Regions from separate parts of the Micromonospora sp. Llam0 genome, predicted to be linked through region 1. Evidence: riboswitches for the same ligand, from Rfam matches in the RefSeq annotation. Region 1 holds a riboswitch; each other region holds the start of a gene.
What was found. Region 1 has a riboswitch for cyclic di-AMP ahead of EDC02_RS35835 (C40 family peptidase). Riboswitches for the same ligand answer to the same signal wherever they lie in the genome.
Positions count from the first base shown of each region.

Region 2: another riboswitch for cyclic di-AMP. It lies ahead of EDC02_RS01210 (NlpC/P60 family protein); the one in region 1 lies ahead of EDC02_RS35835 (C40 family peptidase).
Region 3: another riboswitch for cyclic di-AMP. It lies ahead of EDC02_RS34170 (hypothetical protein); the one in region 1 lies ahead of EDC02_RS35835 (C40 family peptidase).
Region 4: another riboswitch for cyclic di-AMP. It lies ahead of EDC02_RS17410 (coiled-coil domain-containing protein); the one in region 1 lies ahead of EDC02_RS35835 (C40 family peptidase).

Region 1 covers NZ_RJJY01000002.1:1,888,553-1,893,153, forward strand. Annotated here, with positions in the region: gene EDC02_RS35825 (pyridoxamine 5'-phosphate oxidase family protein) at 47-559, opposite strand; gene dcd (dCTP deaminase) at 687-1,265, shown strand; gene EDC02_RS35835 (C40 family peptidase) at 1,445-2,383, opposite strand; cyclic di-AMP (ydaO/yuaA leader) riboswitch at 2,482-2,625, opposite strand; gene EDC02_RS35840 (C40 family peptidase) at 2,883-3,926, opposite strand; gene EDC02_RS35845 (GPP34 family phosphoprotein) at 4,176-4,601, shown strand, end outside.
Region 2 covers NZ_RJJY01000001.1:255,397-259,997, forward strand. Annotated here, with positions in the region: gene EDC02_RS01205 (RNA polymerase sigma factor RpoD/SigA) at 1-951, shown strand, start outside; gene EDC02_RS01210 (NlpC/P60 family protein) at 1,090-2,049, opposite strand; cyclic di-AMP (ydaO/yuaA leader) riboswitch at 2,060-2,191, opposite strand; gene EDC02_RS01215 (DUF6232 family protein) at 2,665-3,201, shown strand; gene EDC02_RS01220 (helix-turn-helix transcriptional regulator) at 3,249-4,130, opposite strand; gene EDC02_RS01225 (DUF397 domain-containing protein) at 4,398-4,601, shown strand, end outside.
Region 3 covers NZ_RJJY01000002.1:1,467,473-1,472,073, forward strand. Annotated here, with positions in the region: gene EDC02_RS34165 (TrkA family potassium uptake protein) at 589-1,266, opposite strand; cyclic di-AMP (ydaO/yuaA leader) riboswitch at 1,524-1,660, shown strand; gene EDC02_RS34170 (hypothetical protein) at 1,663-2,679, shown strand; gene EDC02_RS34175 (glycoside hydrolase family 65 protein) at 2,754-4,601, opposite strand, start outside.
Region 4 covers NZ_RJJY01000001.1:3,986,218-3,990,818, reverse strand. Annotated here, with positions in the region: gene EDC02_RS17415 (glycosyl hydrolase) at 1-951, opposite strand, end outside; gene EDC02_RS17410 (coiled-coil domain-containing protein) at 1,434-2,516, opposite strand; cyclic di-AMP (ydaO/yuaA leader) riboswitch at 2,584-2,714, opposite strand; gene EDC02_RS17405 (cation diffusion facilitator family transporter) at 2,883-3,791, opposite strand; gene EDC02_RS17400 (AAA family ATPase) at 3,837-4,601, opposite strand, start outside.

The sequences.
Region 1 (4,601 bases):
GTCGACGGGTAGGGCGTCAACGGTTCGACCGGTGCCGCGCGGCGGGTCAGCAGGCGACCGGGGTCGGCACCGGGTGGGAGACACTGCCGCTGGTCGGGTCGAGCCAGACCTGGACGGCTGGTTGCCGGGGCGCCGCCGCGTAGTGGCCGGTGCTGCCACCGCGTTGCGCCACCATCGCCACGTCGACGGTGAACTCGAACAGTCGCCAGTCGACGTGCGGCACGGCCCCGAGATCGCTGGCGAGCCGACCCACCTTGGTCGGATCGGTGACCGGATGCGCCCGACCCGCCAGGTACGCCTCGTCGTCGCTCTCCTCCGGCGGGAACGAGTGCAGCGCGTACCGACCGTCCCGCTCCAGGTCACGCCGCTTCGGTGAGTCGATGATGAAGCAGAACAGCCCGCTGTCGGTGATCACCGGGGAGACCGGGTGCACCCGGGGACCGCCGTCGGCTCGGACGGTGGCGAGGTAGCCGAGGCCGGGACCGTACTGCTGCATGAGGAGTCGGATCGCCGTGGCCAGGCGGGGCTCGTCGGCTGCGAACTCGGACCAGGTTGCCATGCGATCATTCTATCGAACATGTGTACGAAGAGATAGTGGGATCGCCCGGCCACGCCGATCCGCGTACATTCCGGCCAGGACACCGGCCGCGCGGTCGCACCGGCCGCGCGGTCGCTATCGTGTGACGATGCTTCTCTCCGACCGGGACATCGTCGCGGAGACCAAGACCGGCGGACTCTCCCTCGAGCCGTTCGAACCCTCGCTCGTCCAGCCGTCGAGCATCGATGTCCGGCTCGACCGATACTTCCGGGTCTTCAACAACCACCTGTACACCCACATCGACCCGGCCATCCGGCAGGACGATCTGACGTCCCAGGTCGAGGTGCCCAGCGGCGACCCGTTCGTGCTGCACCCCGGTGAGTTCGTCCTCGCCTCCACGCTCGAGGTCGTCTCGCTCGGCGACGGCCTGGCCGCCCGGCTGGAGGGCAAGTCGAGCCTGGGTCGGCTGGGCCTGCTGACCCACTCCACCGCCGGCTTCATCGACCCCGGCTTCTCCGGCCACGTGACGTTGGAGTTGTCCAACGTGGCGAACCTGCCGATCAAGCTGTGGCCCGGGATGAGGATCGGTCAGTTGTGCATCTTCCGGCTCTCGTCGACGTCCGAGCATCCGTACGGGTCGGCGGTCTACGGATCCCGGTACCAGGGGCAGCGTGGCCCCACTCCGAGCCGGTCCTGGCAGCGGTGGCGCACCTGGCCGACCAGCTGAACCAGCCCACCAAACTGAACCGGCTGGGCTGTTGGCGAGCCGGCGCAACGGCGGCGGGGGAGGCGAAAGGCGCCCTCCCAAGCCGGGGGGAGACATGGGAGGGCGCCTTTCCGGTGGCCGGTGCTGCCGCTTGACGGGGGGATCAGCGGCATGCGCCAGGCCATGGGGAGGAGTGAGGTCTAACCGGGCCTGCCGTAACTGTGCACACTCGAACCGATTTTGCGCATCTGCACCGGTTCGCCCGCCTGGGAGGCGTGCACGATCCAGCCGTTGCCCACGTACATGCCGACGTGGGAAAGCCCGCTGTAGTAGAAGATGAGGTCGCCGGGGCGCAGCTCGTCCCGGCTGACGTTGGCGGTCACCTGACGCTGCCGGGCCGCGTTGTGCGGCAGCGAGACGCCGGCCTGCGCCCAGGCGGCCAAGGTGAGACCCGAACAGTCGTAGCTGCCTGGTCCCGCTGAACCCCATACGTACGGCTTGCCGATCTGCGCACAGGCAAAGGTGACCGCCTTGCCGGCCGCACCGCCAGGGTACGTCGCCGGGCAGGGCGCGGGACGCAGCGAGCCGAGGGTGTTGGTCGAGCCGTACGCCTCCAGTCGCAGGTCCTGCAACCGGTCGACCTCGGCGTCGATCTCCTTGGCCTTCGCCGCCAGCTGAGCCTCGGTGCCGGTCAGCTCGACGATCAAATCGTCGAGCGGGGCCTTCTTCGCGGCGTACTCGTTCTTGAGGTCGACGACGGCCTGGACGTCGCGGGCCTGCCGCCGGGCGAACTGGTCCAGCAGCTCGAGCTGGTCGGCGAGGTGGGTCGGCTTGCCGTTGGTCAGGATCGCGTTGAAGACCGACGGACTACCACCCTTGTACGACCGGGCGGCGAACTCGCTGACCCGGTCCATCGCCAGGTCGATCTGGATCTGCAGCGGCTTGATCTTCTTCTGCAGCTCGTCCGCCTGCTTCTTCTTGGCGGCGAGGTCCTGCCGTACGGCGTTGTGCCGTTCGATCGTCGGTTCGAGCTCGGCCCAGACCTCGTCGATCTGCGACTCGATCTCGGCGACGGTCGGCTGCGCCTGTGCCGGCGCTCCGACCAGCAGCAGACCGACGCCGGTGGTGGCGGCGATCAACGCGGTGAGTATTCGTCGAGGGTCGTGCGGCGTTTTTCGCCGATGGTCGCGGCTGGACCACCGGAGGTATCGCCGAGGGGCGCTCGTAGCCACCGGACTCCTTCTCCCCAGACCGCCTACCGGGTTAGCTGACGGGTTCGGGCGGAAAGGAGACGCCCTACCGCAGTGGCCTGCGGATTCACCCCGGGAGTGCCGTGGGTCCCCGGCTCGCCGCCAAGGCGGCGATTAGGCGGTGTCAGGCCGAGGTCAACCCGGTTGGTTGACGTCCTCCCGACTCGACGATCCCCAAGGGTAGAGAGCGGCGTTCTCGCTACGCAAGCGAGAACACGGAATATCTCATTGAGTACGCAGACGATTGCGTATCGTGCATAGGCTGCTGTCGTTCAAGCGTTCGAATCTTGCTGGGCGGACCGGCCCGTTCATACCGGTCCGCCCGTACGTTCGGCCGACCAACACGCGTCACTCAGACTGCCTCGGCGAGCGGGCTGACCTGCTGCGATCAGCCGACCCGCTTGAATCCGGCAAGCGGCATGTTGTCGATGTTCTCCATCTGCACGGGTTGACCCGCACGCGGTGCGTGCACCATCAGGCCATTACCGATGTAGATTCCCACGTGATGTAGATCACTGAAGAAGAATACGAGATCCCCTGGTTTGGCGTTGGCGCGACTGACCGAACTGCCCTGATTCCACTGAGTTCCGGTGTAATGCGTGAGACTGACACCGGCACTTGCCCAGGCGTACTGGGTCAGACCGGAACAGTCGAAGGCGTTCGGCCCGGTGGCACCCCAGACGTAGGGCTTGCCGAGCTGCGCGCACGCGGTGCGGACCGCAGTTCCGGCGGCACCGCCGACCGACACCGCCGGACACGGGCCGGAGGCACCGGATCCGCCGGTGTAGCCGGTGGACTGGTACGCGGCGTTCCGCGCCCGTTCCAGCCGCTTGATCTCGGCGTCGATGGTCTTGCGCTGCTCGGCGAGCGTCTTGTCCTGTGCCTGCTGCTTCGTGATCAACTCGTCCAGCGCCTGCCGTTCTTCGAGATAGCGGTCCCGGGTCTCCAGAACGGCGGTGATCTTTTCCTGTCGACGCTTGGAGATCCGGTCCAGGACCACGAGCTGATCCGCCAGGCTGGTCGGTGATCCGGTCCGGAGCAGGGCATTCAGCTCGCTCGACGGCCCGGTCCGGTAATAGCGGTTGGCTACCTCGCCGATCTCGTCCGCCGCCAGGTTGGCCTGCAGCGACAGGGGGCGGATCTTCTCATCGAGCGCGGCCGCCTTCTTCTCGTTGGCCTTGAGCTCGCTGTGCACCTTGTTGTACTGCTCGATTACCGGTTCCAGTTTGAGCCACTGGGCGTCCAACTCGGCTTCGATCTCAGCCAGCGTCGGCTCGGCGTGGGCCGGCCCAGCCGGGGAGACCAGTGCAGTTACGGTGAGCAGCAGTGCGATCGCGCTACGCTGCAAAAACCGCAAAGGCCGATGCTCTCCGCGTCGATATCGGGACCCACTGTGACGATGGTTGTGCGAATTGGCGAGCGCACGTGCCATTGGCAGCGACTCCTTCAATGGTTGATCGCTGGGGCCTCACGGGCGGGGGTACGGAGGCCGACATCCGCAGCGGTCGGTGCATCACCTTATTGGAAAGCGCGGTGTTCGTTCAAGACCGCCTGCCGTCTCTGCTTCATCGGAAGCAACCGCTCGTCGCCGCCCGCAGCCGCTGCTTCTCTCCCAGCTACCACTTCTCCTGCAGTCACCGGTTCTCCTGCAGTCACCGGGCTGGGCGGTTAGCGTGGTGGCATGACGTCGCTCAGCCTCGCGGAAGAGCTGGTCCTGCTCAGCTATGACGATTCTGGGACCGCGACCGTCGCTTCCCCCGAGCTCGACTACGCGGTCGCCGGGGCGGTGTTGTGCGACCTCGCCGTCGGCGGGCAGATTTCGATCGACGCGGACGGCCGGGTGTCGGCCGACGACGTGCCCGACAGCGGGTACGTACCCGACAGCGGGTACGTACCCGACAGCGACCCGGGTCGAGGGCAGGGTCGAAAGCTGCTCGACCGGGCACGGACCAGGATCCAGGCCGAGCCCGGCCGCGCGACCCGCGACTGGGTGGTCGATCTGTCCCACGGTGTAGTCGACGAGGTACTCGGCGGGCTGGTCGCCTCGGGAGTGCTCCGCCGGGAACGGGACCGGGTGCTCTGGGTGCTGCCCCGGACCAGGTTCGCT
Region 2 (4,601 bases), on a different contig from region 1:
GTGAGCAACGTGGAGAAGACGATGGCTTTGCGGACCGACGAGGTCGCCGAGGAGCGGGACCTCGTTGGCGTCTACCTGCATGAGATCTCCCGCACGCCGCTGCTCGACGCGGCCCGGGAAGTCGACCTCTCCAAGTCGATCGAGGCCGGCCTGTACGCGGAGCACCTGCTGGAGCAGGGTGTGCCGCGGACCGGGGTGAGCCGTGAGGAGCTGGAGCGGCTGGTCGTCGAGGGTGAGCGGGCCAAGGACCTGTTCATCCGGGCCAACCTGCGTCTGGTGGTGTCGATCGCCCGCCGCTACGTCCGGTCCGGCATGCCGATGCTGGACCTGATCCAGGAGGGCAACACCGGTCTGGTCCGTGCGGTGGAGAAGTTCGACTACGAGCGTGGTTTCAAGTTCTCCACCTACGCGACCTGGTGGATCCGGCAGGCGATCAGCCGGGCGATCGCCCAGCAGGAGCGGACCGTACGGCTTCCGGTGCACCTGGTCGAGGACGTCAACCGGATGCGCAACGTGGCCCGCCAGTTGACCCGCGAGCTCGGTTCGGACCCCGAGCCGGAGCAGATCGCCGCCTCGCTCGGCGTACCGGTCGAGCGGGTGCACGAGCTGGTGCGGTGGTCGCAGGACACGGTGTCGCTGGACACCCCGGTCGGCGACGACGGCGACACCAACCTGGGCGACCTGGTGGCCGACAGCGACGCGCCGTCGCCGGAGGACATCGTGCTCACCGGGTTGGAGCGGCAGCGGATCGAGGGCCTGCTCAACCACCTGGACGACCGGTCCGCCGGCATCATGCGGGCCCGGTACGGCCTGGAGGACGGGCGGGAGCACTCGCTGACCGAGGTCGCGTCGCGCTTCTCGCTGTCCCGCGAGCGCATCCGTCAGCTGGAGATCCAGGCGCTGGGCCGGCTGCGGGAGCTGGCCCGGGCGGAGGGGCTGCAGGCGGCCTGACCAACCGGCTGCTGGCGACCTGATCCGCCGCGAACTGCCCCCCGCGACGAGCTGACAACCCGCCGACGAACTGACGACGGCCCGGCATCCGCGCTTAGCGGATGCCGGGCCGTCGTCAGTGTCGGGCGACCTGCCGGGTCAGCGGACCCGGCCGTAGCCGTACGGCGGCATCATGTCCACGCTGGCCAGCTCGACGGTGCGGCCGAAGGTGGGTGCGTGGATCACCTGGCCGCCGCCCACGTACAGGCCGACGTGGGCGAGACCGTTGTAGAACACCAGGTCTCCGGGCTGCAGCGCGCCACGGTTGATCTTCGCGACCACGTCCCACTGCATCGCCGCGTTGTGCGGCAGGCTCTTGCCGGCGGTACGCCAGGCGGCGAGCACCAGACCTGAGCAGTCGTAGCCGTTCGGGCCGCTGGCGGCCCAGACGTACGGCTTGCCGATGGCCCCGTACGCGAACTCGACGACCGAGCCGGCGGCACCGGACACCGACGGGACGGTCCCGGTGTACGACGAGCCAGTCTCGCTCGCGGCACCGTAGGCCCGTTCCCGCTTGTCCATCAGCTCGTCGATGTCCGCTTCGATGCTCTTCTTGCGGTCGGCGAGCTCCTTGACCTGGGCGTCCTGCTTCTCCAGGGCCGCCTGCAGCTTCTCCTGCTCGGCCAGGTAGGTCAGCTGGGTGCTGGTGAATTCGGTGAGTCGCTGCTGCCGGTCCCGGGCCAGGTGGTCCAGAGTGCCGAGCCGGTGGATGAAGCTGCCGGAGGAGCTGTCGAGCAGGGCGCTCGCGGTGCTCAACCCGCCGGTCTTGTACGCGTTGACCGCGATCTGACCGACCTCGGTCTGCGCTGCCGCGAGTTCGGCCTGCAGCGGGCCGAGCTTGGCGTCGATCTCCTCGGCCGCCGCCCGGGTGGCCTTGGCCTCCTCCCTGAGCCGGTTGTACGACTCGACGACCTTGGCCAGCTCTTCGGATTCCTTGTCGATCTGCTGCGTGAGTTCGCTGACCGTCGGCTGGGCGGTCGCGGCGGTCGCCGGTACCACCAGGCCGAGGCTCACGCCGGCCAGCATCAGGGTGCGCAGCAGAATCCGCGCTGTTGACAAGAACGCAGAACCCTTCTTCCTCGCCGCCTACCGGGTTAGCTGACGGATTCGGGCGGGAAGTTCGCCCTACCGCGGTGGACCGCGGATTCACCCCAGTTGCCGGTGGGTCCCCGGATCGCGACCGTGAGATCACTGGTTGTAACGCCAGGTAATCTCGGGACGGCGATTCGGCGGCACTGGACCGGCGTCACCGCTTCCCGGCGACTGGCGACCGGACCAGCCGGTCCAACTTAGCCGCAAGGGTTGCGACCCGGAAGTGCTGCGATCGTGATCCGTGGCATGAAACTGGGCGGGGCTCGTTGACGGTTACTTGATGTGACGGTTGGCTGCTCTGGGCAACATTTTCCTTGCCTTCGCGTGATCGGTCGACTGCGGTGCGTCGTCGTTGGACAACGGCTGATCAATTGCGACTAATGTGTCATTAGTCGGTCTGCGCGGTTGTCGTTAGCCAGCTATCCGGATAAATGGGTGCGAAAGGTTTGATTCGCCATCCAGGATGCGGCCTGCCGTACGTCATTCTGCTAGGTGGCAGAATGACTACCTTCCATCGAGTAGCTTGCTGTTTGCACAATGGACCCGCAAGGTCAGCGCCGCACGAGCCCTTCGGAGGCAGCTATGCGTGCTACTCGCCAGACCCCACCCCGACGCGGTTCCCCGGCGCCCGCCCCGTCCGGCTCCAGTGTCGGACGGACCTTCTACCGGCAGCCCGGTATCTGCGTGACCGGTGAATGGTTCGTCGTGGCCGGCCGGCGGTTCGCCGTCCGCGACCTCACCGAACTCCGGACCGCACGAGGCGCCCGTGACCGGCTCACCGGCCGGGTGATCGCGGTGACCGCCGTGACCCTGGTGGTGGTCGCGGTGACCGTCGGCTACACCCGAGGGTTGGACGAGGTCAGCGCGGGTGCCTACCTCGCCATGCTGGCGGCCGCGTTCGTGCCGGTGTCGGTCGCCTGGCTCGGTGACCGGTTGCGGCCACGGGCGTACGAACTCTGGGGCCGTCACCAGGGACTGCTGGTGCTGCTGTTCAGCACCGACGACGAACGCCAGTACGGCCAGGTGAGCCGGGCGTTGATGCGGGCCCGGGAGATGTCCCGGCTGGCCGGTCTGTCCGAGCCGGTCACCATCGAACCGTGGGTGCCCGACCAGCGGTGAGCGGGCCCGACCGCCGCGGCGGTCGTCGGCGGGCTGGTCGACGTCGATCAGCCCGCGTCCGGTCCGTCCAGCCGACGGGCGAGGTCGTGCAGCATCGCCACCGAGTCGGCCGGCGACAGGGATTCCGCCCGTAGCCGGTCGAAGACATGCTGGTAGGGCCGGACCTCGTCGGCCCGGTCGATGACCTCCTCGACCAGAGCGCTCTCCACGTACACCACGTCGGCGTCGGCCTGGTCGGCGAAGTGCAGGATGACGAACGGACCGAGCACCGTGTTGCTCCCGGCGGTGAACGGCAGCACCCGGACCGTGACGTGAGGCGCCGCGGACATCTTCGCCACGTGCTGGAGCTGCTCACGCAGCACCCGCGGGCCGCCGGTCATCCGGCGCAGCGCCGCCTCGTCGATGATCACCTCGATCTGCGGCGGATCCGCGCCGAACAGCACCTCGTGCTGGCGGGCCAGCCGGATCTGCACCCGTCCTTCGATCTCGGCCGCCGGTACGTGGTGCGGGCCGTCGGCCGGGATCACCGCGCGGGCGTACTCCTCGGTCTGCAGCAGGCCGGGGAAGCTGATCGGCTGGAAGTAGCGCAGTGCCGACGCCTCCGCCTCCAGGCCGATGTAGGCCGCGTAGGCGGCCGGCACCCGGTCCTTGTATCCGCTCCACCAGGCGCGCCGTCGTGCCGCCCGGGCCAACTCGACGAGATCCTGCACCTGCTGCTGGTCGCGTACGCCGTACAGGTCCAGCAGAGCCTTGACGTCGTTGGTCGAGATGCTGACCGACCCCGACTCGATCCGGATCAGCTTCGACAGCGACCAGTCCATTTGAGCGGCGACGTGGTCCTGGGTCAGCGCGGCGGCCTCGCGTGCCCGGCGTAGCGCCGCACGCAGCCGGCGACGCCCGATGGTCGGGCCCTGGTGTCGGGCAGGCATGGGAACGCTCCGGGGAGAGTGCCTAGCAGAGTGCCACCTGGCTGGTTGCCACCCTGTTGCACGCTACACCGCCGCCGTCAGGTCTGCTAAGGACGGCTGGCCCCTCCGCATGGACGGCCGGCCACTCCGCGTGGTCCGGACGGCGGTTCCGCCGATTTTCCCGGTGTCGCCCAGTCGCGTCGGCAAGATCGGGAACTGGTACAGTCCGCCCGATTGCCTGCGTACTCTGATGGCAAATCTACCGATTTATCCTATTAAGGAGTCTGGGTGACTGTGATCAGCACTGCCGGTCCGGCGTGGCGTAAGAGCCGCCGCTGCGAGGCGACGACCTGCGTCGAGGTAGCCGAGATCGGCCCGGCGGTCGGAGTGCGCAACTCCACCGACCCCGGAGTACACCTGGAATTCTCGGCGGCCGCCTGGTCGGCGTTCGTCGCCGGGCTGCCCGGTGCGCCGACCAGCGCCGGCGGCCAC
Region 3 (4,601 bases), 420 kb from region 1:
CCACTACCAATCGGCGAGCCCCGGACCCTTGCGCGACGACGGAACGGGCTTCGGTCCGACCGTCGCCGCAGACCGGGCACGGCCGCCCAGCCGCTGCTCCAGGCCCTATACACAACGAAGCCCGCCGGCTCATCGGCGGGCTGGGCAGCGCTGTCGGACGGACCAGCGTCGCGGTCCTGACTTGTCGGCGATTCCCCGCCGTAACAATCGGAGACTAGCGTGGGGACGGGGAGGGCAACCCCCGTCCCCACCATCAGTTGCTACACACGCACGAGCGGTCTGGCGTCCAGGTCGTGCGTGACGCGCGGGAGCCGGGCCACGCGAGTGGCTCTGGTTCCACCTCCTCTCGACAGGTGGTGCGCGGGCTGGCGGCGGAGTCCGGGCTTGGCCCGCCGCCAGCCTCGGGAGCTGTGCGGTTGACACGGTGATGTCGCCATCGCCGCGCCACGCGTCGACTACTTCAGCGGGGCACATCCATCGATGGAAGCGCTCCCATGCAGGGACTGTAGCCTGAGTCACGAGTTTGCGAAAGTGCAGCGGCTGATCAGCTCACGAAATGAAGGTGTGATGAGGCGGTCACGCCCATGTTCACCGGCCGAACTGCTGGACCGCCGTGGTCGCCCCGGCGACGATCAGCAGCGCGTCCGGCGGGATCAACGTCTCAGGTCCCGCGTACCGCAGCTGCCGGTCCCGCTCCTTGATCCCGACCACCGTGATGCCGTACCGCTGGCGTAGCCGGGACTCGGCCAACGTCCGACCGGCGGCGTCCGGCGGGGCACAGACCTTGGCGATGGCGAACCCGTCGTCGAACTCGATGAAGTCGAGCATCCGGCTGGCCAGCAGGTGGGCCACCCGGTCACCCATCGCCGCCTCCGGAAAGATCACATGGTGCGCGCCGACCGAGGCGAGGATCCGGCCGTGCTTGGCGGTGATCGCCTTCGCCCAGATCTCCGGGACGCCCAGCTCGGTCAGCGCCACCACGGTGAGGATGCTGGCCTCGACGTCCGAGCCGATGCCGACCACCGCGCGGGGGTAGCCGGCGACGCCGCACTGGCGCAACGCCTGGTCGTCGGTCGAATCCGCCTCGACCACCCTCGGCAGCCGCTCGGACCAGCGGTGCACCCGTTTGGGATGCTCGTCGATGCCCAGCACGTGATGGCCGAGGCGGAGCAGGGACTGGGCGACCTGACCGCCGAACCGGCCGAGGCCGATCACCGCCACGCTGTCGGCGTCCGGCGGCCCGACCGGGGAATCGTCATCTCTCACCGAGGATCCGTCCGACGCTACGACTTTCCCACTTTTCCTCATACGTACTGTAGTCAGCCGCTAACCTCGGCGCAGCGGTATCCGGCCCGTCCCGCGACTTGTCGTACGCCGCCGAGCGCAGACAGTGGACATCACCGAAAGTCGTTGTCCGGTAACGGATTTTTCCAGCTCAGTCAGGATTGTCGAGGTGTTGATGCCGGTGACCGATCCGGTAAGCTTGCCCGCGGTCTCCGCCAGGCGGCGCCCACCGGCGCCGGCGGTGACCGCCGCCCAATCACCCCTCCGGGGTGAGCCGGGGAACCACGTTTCCACCGGGGTGAATCCGCGCCAGCGGTAGGGATCGTTCCGTCCCGAACCCGTCAGCTAACTCGGTCGGCGGCCAAGGAAAGGAACAGGATGACCGCACCCCTCCGCCGGCGGATTCCGACGGCCGCGGCCCTCGCCGCCGTCGCCGCCCTGCTCGCCGGCTTCGTCGTAGCGTCGCCGGCCGCCGCTCAGGATCCGGACGACGAAGGCGCCCCGCCACTGCTCAGTGAAGTGCTCGAATCGACCGGCCGGGGCTTCGTCGAAGCCAAGGCCGCAGTCGACGAGTCCCGCAAACGCCAGTTGAAGCTCAGCCTCGAGTTGGAAAAGGTCGAGGAACGGATAGCGGCGCTGACCCCACAGATCGGCCAGGTCGCCTCCAACTCGTACCGTCTCGGTCGGATCACGCCGGTGATGGTCCTGCTCAACAGCGCCGACCCGGACGCGTTGCTGGAACGCGCCGAAGGCCTGGACATGATCGCCATGCACGACAACAAGCGAATCCGGGAGCTCAACGAGGCCCGCGAACAGGCCGCTCGGGCGGTCGCCGCGATCGACGCCGAAGTGGCCCGCGAGGAACAGCAACTCGAGGCGATGGCCCGCCAGAAGAAAGAGGCCGAGAAGGCCCTGCAACTGGTCGGCGCGGTCGCCACCAACGGATTCGTCTCGGCCACCTCACCGGTCGCCGCCCAGGCGCCGCGCAACTCGGACGGTTCCTGGCCGTCCCAGTCGTGCAGTCTGGACGACCCCACCACGAGCGGCTGCATCACGCCGCGCACCATGCACGCGCTGAACGAGGCGAAGAAGGCCGGCTTCACCCGCTTCGTCTCCTGTTTCCGCCCCGGCGGTCCGTTCGAGCACCCCAAGGGGCGGGCCTGCGACTTCTCCGCCCAGCAGCAGGGGTTCGGCGGCGACGCCTTCGGCGACGACCGGCTGTACGGCAACAACCTGACCGCCTTCCTGGTCCGCAACGCCGACAAGCTCGGCATCCTGTACGTAATCTGGTATCGCCAGTTCTGGTCACCGACGACCGGCTGGAGTTCGTACAGCGGTGCCGGCGGCGACCCGAACAGCGACCACACCAACCACGTACATCTGTCCCTGCTGTGACCTGACCTCATCCCGCGCGGTGCCGGGCCGGCCCGGCACCGCGCGAGAGAGAGCCGCACGGGAGAGAAGGGTCGTCAGTCGGTACGCGCCGAACGGCGTACCGGTGACCGGCCGGTCGGCTGCTGCGGCGGCGGACCGACCGGGCCGGCCGGCGGGATCGCCCGGGTGACCGGCTTGTCCGCGGCCACCGTGATCGGCTCGCTGTGGTGGGTCAGGTCCACGGTGGCGTTCGGGTCGACGTCGCGCAGCGAGTAGGTCACCTCATCGTGCTGGACCGCCACCCGCAGCCGCAGGCCCCGCCACATCATGGCGAACTCCAGCCGGTTGATCCGCTGCGGCAGCCGGGGAGCGAAGGTCAACTCCCCGCCGTGGTCTCGCATCCCGCCGAAGCCGGCGACCAGCGCCAGCCACGCCCCGGCCAGGGCGGCCACGTGGATGCCGTCGCGGGTGTTGCGGTTGATGTCGTGCAGGTCCATCAACGCGGCCTCGCCCATGTAGTCGTGGGCGAGCTCCAAATGGCCGGTCTCCGCGGCGATCACCGACTGGGTGCACGCCGACAACGACGAGTCCCGCACCGTACGCCGCTCGTAGTAGGCGAAGTTGCGGGCCTTCTCCTCCTCGGTGAACGCGTCGCCCCGCCAGTGCATCGCCAGCGCCAGGTCGGCCTGCTTGACCACCTGCTTGCGGTACAGATCGAAGTACGGGTAGTGCAGCAGCAACGGATAGTGGTCCTGCGGGGTGCCGGCGAAGTCCCACTCCTGGTGCCGGGTGAACCCGGCCGACTGCGGGTGCACGCCCAGCTCGTCGTCGTACGGGACGTGCATCGACAGCGCCGCGTCCCGCCAGGCCGCGGTCTCCTCGTCGTCGACGCCGAGCACCCAGGCCCGGTCGGCGTAGCGCAGCGCGCAGTCGGCGGCGGTCAGCAGGTTCCGCTGCGCCATCAGGTTGGTGTAGATGTTGTCGTCTACCACTGCGGTGTACTCGTCCGGCCCGGTCACCCCGTCGATGTGGAACCGGCCGTGCCGGTCGTGGTGGCCCAGCGAACGCCACAACCGGGCGGTCTCCACCAGCAGTTCCAGGCCGATCTCCCGCTCGAACTCGACGTCCCCGGTGGCGTGCACGTACCGCCGGACCGCGTCGGCGATGTCCGCCGCCACGTGGAACGCGGCCGTGCCGGCCGGCCAGTACGCCGAGCACTCCTGGCCCCGGATGGTCCGCCACGGGAACGCCGCCCCGTTGAGCCCGAGCATCCGGGCCCGCTCCCGCGCCTGGTCCAGGGTCGAGTGCCGCCAGCGCAGCACCGAGGCGACCGCCCCCGGCTGGGTGTAGGTCAGCACCGGCAGCACGAACATCTCGGTGTCCCAGAAGGCGTGTCCGTCGTACCCCGGGCCGGTCAGCCCCTTCGCCGCGATCGGCCGCTGCTCGGCGCGGGCGCCGGCCTGCAGCACGTGGAACAGCCCGAACCGGACCGCCTGCTGGATCTCCGGGTCGCCGTCCACCCGCACGTCCGAGTGGCCCCAGAAGTCGTCGAGGTACTTGCGCTGCTCGGCGCAGAGCCCTTCCCAGCCGGAGATCCGGGCGCCGGCCAACGCCGCGCCGACCTGATCGCGCAGCGCCGGCAACGAACGCTGACTGGACCAGCCGTACGTCAGCAGCTTCACCATCCGCAGCCGCTGCCCCGGCTCCAGCAGGCAGGAGACGGTGGTCCGGACCCAGTCGTCGAACCCCTCGGTGCTGACCGACACCTCGCCGGGGCCGTCGATCTCGTGCCCCATCGCCGCCGCCATCCGCAGCCCGCTGGCCTTGGTCCGGTGGATGAGCAGCCCGCCGTCGGGCTGTACCAGCCGCTCCTCGGCCTGCAGCGGCGTCTCAAGCACCGCCGCGACGCGCGGGTCCTTGCTCTGTGCCGGCAGCTCCTCGTT
Region 4 (4,601 bases), on a different contig from region 1:
GCTGGCCGATCCTTCACGGGCGGTGGTGGTGAAGCTGTAGGTGGCGTCGACCGTGCTGCCGGCCTGGTCGTAGCTCCAGCTGACCCGGGTGCCGGTGACGTGCGAGTGGGCGTACCGGCCGTAGCTGTCCATCAAAGCGGTACGCCGCGCGGCGCTGGTGCCGGCGCCGGTCGGCAGCAGCGCGACGGAGAAGTACCCCCGACCGGCGAGGGTGGAGCTGATCGTGGTCCCGGCGACGGTCCAGGTCGCGCCGCTGGGGGCGTAGGCGACGTAGTCGTGGCCGCGCATCGAGAAGCCGACCCGGCTGCCGCTGTGGTGCCAGACCGTCGGGGTGCCGGGGAACGACAGCTGTGCGTTGCCGCCGGTGACCTGGGCGTACACGAACGGCAGCCCGTGTCCGACGGTGGTGCGCAGCGTGCGGGCGCCGTCGGACCAGTACGGGCTGACGGTCCAGTCGGTCCAGCCGTCGACCTTGACGTCCGGGGCGTTGAGCCCGGCGACGCCGAGGGTGAACTCCCGGGTGTACGGGTAGTGGTACTCGCCGACGCCGGTCGACGTGCCGGAGATCGCCGCCTCGGTGGTGTAGGAGACGCCGAGCCCGCCGGAGGTCGGCTGGACCGACATCGGGTGGGCGTGCAGCGGGTCGGAGTACGCGCAGTCGTACCGCTTGAACAGCAGCGACGACCACCAGTCGTTGGTCGGCACCGCGCCCGCCGGGGCGTTGCCCGTGACGTACTGCCGGGGGTTGGCGGAGATGTTGCCGCAGGCGGTCGGGGCGGCCGCGCCCGCCGGGCGGGTGGTGGTGTAGCTGCCGGCGCCGACGGTGGCGGCGTCGGCGGTGCGCAGTACGCCGAAGATCAGTCCGGTGGCGGCCAGCGCCGTCACGGTGGTGGCTGCCAGGATCCGGCGCGGCGTACGACCTGTTCGCGCGCCACGGATCGACAGGTTCATGGTGCCTCCGGGTTGGGTAGGGCGCGGTCCACGATCGCGATAAATTTCACGCCCATTAATGAGTTATTGCCAGGAGGTCATCAGAGATGCGGGCTTCTGTCAATATCCCGACATGAAGTTTCGTGCATCCGGTACGGGTGCGGGGCGGTCGGTTGACAGCTACGCCGTTGCTGCTATATATCTCTGTGAGAGCGCTCTCTTGGTGAGGGGAGGGGCAAGGTTCCCTGCGTGAGCCAGATGTGACCGCGTGTCGATAGAGCGCTCTCGCGTGGTCGCCAGGGACCGTCGGACGATATGCCGATCGGTCTTTCGGCGCTGCCCGAGGCTCCTGCGCGTCGATTATCGATGCTGACAGGAATCGTGTTCCGGCAATGCGCTGCGGCGATTCGGGGGATCACCATCGAGCCGGAGGGGTCGTCGGATCATGGTCGTGCGGGGGCGGACGGCCACCGACGTGACCGTCCGCCCCCGCATGCGCGACGTCAGTACACCGACAGGTGCACGTGGTTGGTGTGATCGCTGGACGGGTCGCCGCCTGCGCCGCTGTACGTCTTCCAGCCGCTGCTGGGCAGCCAGATCCGCTTGTACCAGATCACGTAGAGCACGCCGAGCCGGTCGGCGTTGTTGATGTAGTAGTTCGCGAGGTTGTCGCCGTAGCTCTTGTCGCCGCCGGTCGCCACTCCACCGAAGCCGTTGGGCTGGGCGGCGAAGTCACACGCCCGGCCCTTGGGGTGCTCGCCCGAGCTGCCGTTGCGGAAGCAGGACACGTAGCGGGTGAAGCCGGCAGCCTTCGCCTGGTTCAGGGCGTGCAGCGTACGGGGCGTGATGCAGCCGGAGGTGGTGGGGTCGTCGACGTTGCACGACTCGGCCGGCCAGGAGCCGTTGGCGTTGCGCGGGGCCGGGGTCGCCGACGCGCTGGCCGAGCCGGAGCCGGACGAGCCGGAGCCGGACGAACCGGAGGATCCTGAGCCGGAGGATCCGCTGGCGGCGGCCCGCTCGGCCTCCTCCGCCGCCTGCTGCCTCGCCCGCTCCTCCGCCTCCTTCTCGGCGGCGACCGCGACGGCCAGGGCCCGCTCCGCCTGATTGCGGCGCTGGTCCATGATGGTGACCTGCTTCTGCTGCTCCCGGATCTCATGCTCGATCGCGGCCTTGGACCTGGTCACCTGGTCACGGGTGCGGTACAGCTCGCGGAGCTGCTTCTCCTCGTTGGCGGTCACCGCGCTCAGCGCCGCCGCCCGGTCGATGAACCCCTCCGGTGAGGTGCTGTTGAGCAGAGCGGAGACCGGGCCGAGCCGGCCGTTGCGGTACGCGCGGTCGACGATGTGCCCGACGTTCCTGTTTCGTTGCTCCAGCTCGGCACCGACCGTGGTGAGCTGCTCGGACAGCTTCTTCTGCCGGCCCTTCGAATGGTTGAGCGCCGCCTTGGCGTCGATCCAGCCTTTCGAGGCCGCATCGAGCTCCTTGCGCAGGCTGTCGGTGCCGCCCTCGTCGTCGACCCGGTCGGGTCGGTTCGTGGGCAGGGCGGCTCCGGCCGGCGAGCCGATCGGGGTGCCGGTGACGGCCATCAGGGCGGCGGTCAACGCTGCCAACAACGCGAATCGGGTTTTTCTGTGGACTGTGCGTGACACTGTGCATTCCTTCCGTCAGCCGCCGACCGGGTTAGCTGACGGGTTCGGGACGGAAGATCCCTACCGCGTGACGCGGATGCACCCCAGGTACGTGGTTCCCCGGCTCGCCGTACGGCGATTAGGCGACGGCATCCGCGGGCGCCGGAGGGGCGCCGCCCGAGCGGAGACCGGGGCCGAGACTACCGGTTCCCCGGGTCGCCGTCCCGGTATTGATAGCCGTGTTATGTCCAGAAAAATCAGGAATATACGTAGATCGTAGCTGTCGACGTCGCGGTAAGGTCACGAAACTTAAGCATCCGCTAATCACCAGTCGGCCGGTCCACAGGAGTCGGCGGGGGCCAACGGCTCGATCTGCAGCGTCGCGTGCTCGATACCGAACTCGTCGTGCAGGGCCGTCCGGGCGTCCCGCAGCACCGTGCCGACGTCGGCCGACGGGGTCACGGCCAGGTGCGCCGAGGCCACCTCCATGCCCGGGGTGAGCGTCCAGACGTGCAGGTCGTGCACGTCGCAGACGCCCGGCACAGTGGCCAGCCGGCTGCGGACCCGGTCGACCTCCACATGCTCCGGTGCCGCCTGCACCAGGATGCGCAGCGCGGCCCGGGCCAGCCGCCAGGTGCGCGGCAGGATGAACACCCCGACGCCGACGGCGACCAGCGGGTCGGCGTACCACCAGCCGGTGGTGGCGATCACCGTGGCGGCCACCAGCACCCCCACCGAGCCGAGTAGGTCGCCGAGCACCTCCAGGTAGGCGCCCCGTACGTTGAGGCTCTCCCTGGCCCCCTGGCGCAGCAGGGCGAAGGCGACGATGTTGGCGAGCAGTCCGGCGACCGCCACCACCAGCATCGGGCCGACCGTCACCGGCTCTGGATCGGCGAACCGCCGGGCCGCCTCCACCAGGACATAGAGTGCGACCCCGGCGAGCAGTACGGCGTTCGCCAGCGCGGCGAGCACCTCAAGGCGGTAGAGGCCGAAGGTGCGCTGCGGCTCCCCGGTCGGTCGTCGGGTAGCGGCGATCGCCGCGAGCGCCATGCCGATGCCGAGCACGTCGGTGAACATGTGCCCGGCGTCGGACAGCAGTGCCAGGGAGCTGGTCGCCAGCGCGGTGACCGCCTCGACGACCATGAAGACCGCCAGCAGGACGAAGGCGGCCCAGAGGCGCCCGTAGTGTCGCTGGCCGGTGCTCCCGGCACCGTGATCGTGTCCGACTCCCACGCCTGCCACCCTCCGTTGCCCGGCGTTTCGTCAGCAGACTAATGCTCACATAGCAATATGTGCAATCGACTCCGGGTCGAAGTCGATGGTGACCAGCCGCTGCGTCGCCCGGGAGAGCGCGACGTAGAGCGTGCGTACCCCGGCCTCGGACTCGGCACGGATCTCGTCACCGGCCACCAGCACCACCGCGTCGTACTCCATGCCCTTCGCCTGCAGGCTCGACACCACCTGCAGCCGCGAGGTCGCCTGCTCGGCGAGCCAGCCGGCGACCTCGTCGCGCCGGGCCACTGCGGCGATCACCCCGACCGTCCCCTCCACCGCTGCCAGCATCTCGGCGGTCGCGGCGCGGACTGCAGCCGGCAGCACCGCCGCAGATACCCGGTCCCGGCGCGGCGCCACCCCGGTCGATCGGACCGCAGTCGGCAACGGGGCGTCCGGAGCGACCTCGCGGATCACCCCGGCGGCCAGTTCGAAGATCTCCGCCGGGTTGCGGTAGTTCGTGGTCAGCTGGAATTCCCGCCGCGGCCGCCGCCCCAACGCCCGGTCCCGGGCCTGGGTGAGTTCGGCCGGATTCCCGGTCCACGCGGTCTGCGCCGGATCCCCGACCACCGTCCAGGAGGCGAGCCGGCCCCGGCGCCCGATCATCCGCCACTGCATCGGCGACACGTCCTGCGCCTCGTCGACCACCACGTGGGCGTACTCCCGGTAGTCGGCCGGCCGCTCCCGGGCGGTGGCGCGGGCCGCCCGCTCCCGGTCGGCGAAGGTCGTCACCTCACGGACCCCGCCGGCCACCTGGAACGGATCCCGGTG